DNA from 2 places in the Agarivorans aestuarii genome. Region 1 is predicted to be linked to the other one. Evidence: predicted binding sites of a transcription regulator. Region 1 holds the regulator's gene; the other holds the start of a gene.
The links. Region 1 encodes FNR, which switches genes on or off when oxygen is low (the NO sensors DNR and NnrR bind a similar motif). Its sites were predicted from a motif close to TTGATCTAGATCAA; they were not measured.

Region 1 (3,167 bases):
GCATGGTTTTAAGCTTGCCGCCATGGAACATGTTTAAGAATAGCGTTTCTAGAATATCGTCACGGTGATGGCCAAGGGCTATTTTTGTAGCGCCAAGCTCAGTAGCCGTTCGATACAATATTCCACGGCGCAAACGCGAGCATAACGAGCAGGTTGTCTTACCTTCTGGGATCTTATCTTTAACAATCGAGTAAGTATCTTCTTCTACTATTTTGTATTCAATACCTAGGCCGTCAAGGTACTCGGGTAATATGTGCTCTGGGAAGCCCGGTTGTTTTTGGTCTAAATTAACGGCAACAATATCAAAGTGTATCGGGGCATGAGCACGCAAGTTCATTAGTATGTCTAGCATTGCATAACTGTCTTTACCACCAGATAAACAAACCATTACCTTGTCACCATCTTCAATCATATTGTAGTCGGCAATTGCCTGACCAACATGACGACGAAGTCGCTTTTGTAGTTTGTTGTGGTTGTATTGTTGTTTTGCTGTAACTGACATAGTGTGTTCCCAATAAAAAAGCGGGGCTATTATATAACCCCGCTTTGCTTAAGCAATGTTTTACGTTAGTTAAGCACTATCTATTTTTGAAAAGGACTCACAAAGTTTTGCGGTTTAAGCGCCAATAAATCACAGTCTAATTGGTCAATAACATGTTCAGCTGTATTACCAATAAGTGCCGCACTAAAGCCGCTTCTGCCAGAGGTGCCTAATATAACGATTTCAGCATCTATATCGTTTGCCACCTCGGGGATAACGTCATCGGGTAAGCCTTCTTCTAGATGTGTAGTAACCGCTTGTTCAAATTGTTCTTCTACAAACTTATTGAGTGCGGTTTTGTGGAACTCCATGACGTTCTTGTTGTACTTAAGCGGGTCAAAATCTGGTAACTCTATGGCAATATTCACCGGAGCTGCTGGATAGGCAGTAACTACATGTAAATTAGCATCGAGTAACTTGCTTAGATCTTTTGCTTCATTTGCTATTCGTTCATTTAACTTGTGATGCTCTTCGTCTTCGGCACCAGCGTGTATCGCAGCAACGATCTTGCCTTCCGTTGGCCAATCATGCTCTTTTACCATCAATACTGGCGTAGGGCATTTGCGCAAAATGTGCCAATCGTTAGGTGTGAAAATAATAGACTGTAAAGTTGGGTGGGGGTGTGTCGCTTTCACCACTAGGTCGTGACCAAAGTCGAGTACTTCTTCAATGACACTTTCGTATAATCGATTATTCCAAACTACCTTAGTTTCTATTTCTATACCAGCGGTGTTTGTTGCAGCAATTACTTCATTTAACCAAACATTACGCTCCTCTATAACGCCTGAGCGCATTGCTTCACGTTCTTCGCCTGAGAGCATGGAGGTCATTTCGTAAGAAAAGTCATAAATAGTGAGTAGAGCTTTGATTTTTGCCTTGTCTTCTTTTTGTGCAAGAAACACTGCACGAGACAAAGCCGCCTGGGTGTCGTGAAGGGGGTCGATAACCACCAAAATATTACGATACTTAATCATAAAGCAGCTCCTAGAATCGTCTGGAATAGCTACTTAACTTTAGCTCATTTTGTAGGAAATAAATTAGAGATAGTTAACACTGACCTAGATTTTTTTACCATAGATTGATGTAAATCAGGTCAGTGTTATTAGATACTTAGCTTTGTTTGGTACCAGCTAGTTGGCGGAGAGCGTCTCGGTCTGTTATTGAGATATACTTGCCTTTTACTCCAATCATATCTGCTTTTTGGAAACGACCAAGTAAACGGGAGATGGTTTCTACAGTTAGCCCTAAATAGTTGCCGATATCACCACGCGTCATTGTTAAACGAAACTCTCTAGGCGAGAAGCCTCGTTCAGAAAATCGTTGCGATAAACCGTTAAAGGCAGCTAAGCGTTCTTCAGCATTTTTCTTGCTTAGTAACAAAATCATCTCTTGGTCTGCAACAATTTCGTTACTCATTAAGCGCATCATTTGACGGCGTAATTTTGGCATGGTGGCAGACAATTCATCCATGGTATCAAACGGAATTTCACATACCATCGATGTCTCTAGCGCTTGCGCAAAACTAGGGTGTTCTTGGTTATTAATGGCATCGAAACCAACTAAATCTCCAGCTAAATGAAAACCGGTAATTTGTTCATCACCTTGCTCGGTAATGGTATAGGACTTAATTGTGCCAGAGCGGATGGCGTATAAGCTTTTTAACTTATCACCAGCAGCAAATATTTCTTCACCTTTCTGTATAGGCTTTTTACGCTCAATAATACTATCTAAGCGATCTAGCTCTGTCTCGTTAAGAGAGAAAGGGATACATAACTGGGCGATACTGCAATCTTGGCAGTGGATTTCACATCCACCAGTTTGGATTCTTTGACTAGCTTTTGGGTTAATGCTCATACTCAAACTATGCTATAGGAGTTCGAGGCAATTCTACTCTTTATGTAATAAGTTTTCTAGATCTATTGCTACAACAATGTAACAACTTGGTAGATCCCCAGACATAAAACACTCAATCCTGAAAACACTTGTAATATTCGATTTGTCATTAGTTTAGTCAATTGTTGGCCCAGTAATACAGCCAGCAACATCACACTAAATGTACCTAAACCAAAACTAAACATCACGCCTGCTCCGTTTAGCCAATGTGCTTGGCTAGCACTTAATACCAGAGTTGAATATACCAAACCACAAGGTAGCCAACCCCATAACATGCCTAAAGGTAGGCTGGCTACTGGATGTTGTAGTGCTAACATCTTACTTGCCCTAGGTTGTACCTTTGACCATAAACCTTTTCCAAGTTGTTCTAGGGGAGTAAGAATGGACCACCAACGAGTAAGGTGGATGCCCAGTAAGATGAGCATTATTGCAGCAAACCATTGCAAACCAACCAACATATAAACCGAGCGATGAACTTGGCTAATGGCTTGAATAGAGCCGGCAACAATAGCACCGGCAATCGAGTAGCTTAGGATGCGGCCTAGGTTAAAACCGATACTTACTAAAAACTTATTGGAGGAATTGTTTGCGCGAGACCCTAAGATGCAAGCGATGCCGCCACACATTGCTATGCAGTGCGTGGCGCCTAATAAACCAGTGATAAATGCAGCAGCAAAATCAGCTTGGGCGATCATCGTCATGTTTGCTCTTATTTTTATCGTCAAACAGTATG
Region 2 (3,167 bases), 340 kb from region 1:
GATTAACTTACCCTACCCTGATACCAAGCCTGAGCGCGAAGGTAAAACCATGGAAGTGTATGCATCTCAACTAAACGATGCAGAAAATCCGTTCTCACATCCAGAATGGTTTTACACCAACGCTGAAACTGGCGCCATGGTATTTAAAGTACCTAATGAAGCCGTGACCACTCCTAACAGCAAAAACGCTCGTAGTGAATTACGTGCAATGTTAAACGTGAACTTACCTACTGGATACAAAGATCCAAGCACCAATTTTGTATTAGCTGCTCACGACAATGCAGCAGCTTACGGCTCTATTGGCGGACGCATGAGCGCAGCCTTAAGTGTTGACCATGTAAGCCTAAGTGGTAACGATGCAAAAATGGGTGCTCACTCGGTGGTTATTGGCCAGATCCATGGTTCAAATAATGAACCTTTAAAGATCTTCTTCCGCAAATTGCCAAACCATGAGCATGGTTCGCTATTCTGGAACTATGAAATTAATCCTAAAGACAAGAAAGACCGTTTCGATATTCCTCATAACATCTTCGGCCAGTACAACTTGACCAAAGAAGATAAAGATCCAGTTGGCGGCATCAAGCTGGGTGAATTGTTCTCTTATGACGTTGATATTGTTGACAACATTATGAACCTCACCTTTACCAAAAACCCAGGTGAAGCCAATGAGCAAGTTGTCACGTATAAGGTTAACTTGGCTGAACCTAACTCTGCTTCAGACTTAGATACCAGCTACGCGCAAGATTGGATGTACTTTAAGGCAGGTGCTTACAACCAGTGTAATATTAAACCTAAAACCAATACTTGGAGCTCGGGCTGTAGCAATAATGGCTTAGAAGCTGGTGATTACACACAAGTAAGCTTCTATAAACTTAATCTTATTCAATAAGCCTAAGTAAGCAAACAACTCCGTTTATAAACACAAGCCCTTGGCATGAAAATGCCAAGGGCTTTTTAATCACAAGTAAAGCTAAAACACTTAAGCCTTCATCAACATTAGAGGGCCAAAAAGCGCAGTAGAGATGAAGTGTTAAACAAAGAAATACTCATCAGGCTCTGGTTACACCCGATGAGTATTATGCTTAACAGCTCACTGATCGATAGGTATAACCAGCAGATCTATCGAGACGTTATTTACCAGCTCATGATGTTTAGATGCTAAACGATGCCAGAACCCATTATCATGACCACATACGACTAAGTCAGCGCCTACCTCGGCCACTGTTTCATCTAAGCGGGCACTTAAATCACCTTGCATAACAAACTGGTTCTCAATGGTGTAATTAGTATCCACCACCAAGGCGTTAAGCTTGTTAGCAAACTCTTTAAGGCTAGGATGCATTGGTTCTATGGCGGCTAAATCAAGATCAATTAGCCCACTGAAAGCTGAATCGTTAGTGCTTTCATCAACAAAAATCAGTGATACTTTTGCATCGAGTGGCTTCGCTAGCAGGATGACTTTATCGATTATTCGTCTGCTGTTTTCAGAGAGGTCGACGGCGACTAAAATGTGACGATAGCTCATGATGTGCTCCTCGTAATTTATTTAATCACTTTAAGCTTAGCAGCGGAAATGCCCCATAGACGGACTTGGCGCACATGCCAAGGGAATATTTGAAGCTAACTTGAGCTTGGTCATTATTAGCTTCAAAACAAGGTATCAGAGGCAACAAAAAAGCCAGCATTATGCTGGCTTTTAGTTGTTAGTGGCATAATAGCTGAAGCGCTACCTTATTAAAGCACAGCCCAATGGAAAGTAAGGCCCACATGGCTACCATCACAATCAGCAGTGCAAAATGATGCTAAGAAAGGAGCGGTTTCTAAATCATACTTGATATAGGTATAACGTAGCTCTATCCATGAACGCGATTCACCTAACATATAACCAACAAAGCCGGTATAACCCAGCGTGTCTTCATAACGTGCGTAATACTTCTCGTCACTACCAATAAACTGGCCACCCACCTTGTTACTCATGTGATAAGTAAGACCACCACCTAGTTTAAAAGAATCATTAATTTGGTAGTAAGGCAAGGCCTCAACAACAAAGCGAGTAAACCACATACCTTGGTTACCGCTAGACGTGCTGGCGAAGCTAAATTGGGTATCTACGTGATAACCAGCATTGGTAATCAATCGAAGGTCTTTTACTAGAGGCCAATCAATACCAACGCTTGCTTTAAACAGCCCGCCGCCTTTTAATACCGCGTCATCAACCACATTGTTGTTTTCATCGACATAGTAAGCTTCGGCGATGGTATCTCCACCGTAGGTTGCCCCTAGGCTAAGCAATAAATCCCAGTTATTCTCTTTGGCGTATTCGCCGTAAGCAAACTCTGCACTGGCTAAATTTGGCAGCAATAGACCGATACACGCCAATAACTTCATTGCACCCTTTCCTTGGCGCTTATTAAACAACATCCACATTGTTGTTAAATTCCCTTTATTGATAAAACGCGCAGTCTATCAGAAGATATTGTTATAAAATACAATAGTTTAATAAAAAGTGACCGCTTGTTGATTTAGCCCAATCCAGTCTAACAAAAAGCCAGCATTGCTGCTGGATATGATTATTGAGGTAAATATATTGCTTACTTTGCTTGATACTCGCTATGCGATTTTTCTAAAAAGTAGCTTTCTGGTTCACTCGAGCTGTTTGGCTAATTTCAAAGCAGGTAGATGATGCTTAGCCACGATAACCAATACTAAATACTCCACCCTCTGTCACCGAGTTATAACCAATGCCAAACACTAAATGCCGAGTTAGAGCATAACGAAGCCCAACTTCGCCGCCCCAGTCTCTGTTGGTATCGGAATGCCATTCGGGCTTGCAGTCTGTGCAAAATTGAGTAATGCCGTCGGTATATTCGGTGGTGTCTTCTAACATTGCACCGCCACCGTAAAGGCTCAGATTATTGGTTAAGCTGTAACTCACTCCTAGCCTTAACATGGTTAAGTCTCTTTTGCCCTCGGCGGGTGCTTCGAAGCCTAGATCTTCTTCTTTTGATCTAGCGTAACCCAAGTAGTACCCCCAGTTAGGATAGTTTTTGTCGTAATGGTTTACCGTTACAGTAAGGCCTAACATTGGTTGGTCGGGATCTTGATAATCGAGAAATACCGCAGCCCATGGATAGGCGTTGGGCGTTTCTTGTTGTTGCGCAGCAGCG

Region 2: a site for FNR is predicted at 1,626-1,639, ahead of K5609_RS09250 (universal stress protein). Genes of this name have one in related genera too.

The regions. Positions count from the first base shown of each region.
Region 1 is NZ_AP023033.1:2,325,268-2,328,434, reverse strand. It holds gene ttcA (tRNA 2-thiocytidine(32) synthetase TtcA) at 1-502, opposite strand, end outside; gene uspE (universal stress protein UspE) at 583-1,515, opposite strand; gene fnr (fumarate/nitrate reduction transcriptional regulator Fnr) at 1,652-2,395, opposite strand; gene K5609_RS10850 (sulfite exporter TauE/SafE family protein) at 2,464-3,135, opposite strand; gene ccoS (cbb3-type cytochrome oxidase assembly protein CcoS) at 3,113-3,167, opposite strand, start outside.
Region 2 is NZ_AP023033.1:1,983,563-1,986,729, reverse strand. It holds gene K5609_RS09255 (polysaccharide lyase family 7 protein) at 1-889, shown strand, start outside; gene K5609_RS09250 (universal stress protein) at 1,091-1,525, opposite strand; gene K5609_RS09245 (hypothetical protein) at 1,735-2,388, opposite strand; gene K5609_RS09240 (outer membrane beta-barrel protein) at 2,687-3,167, opposite strand, start outside.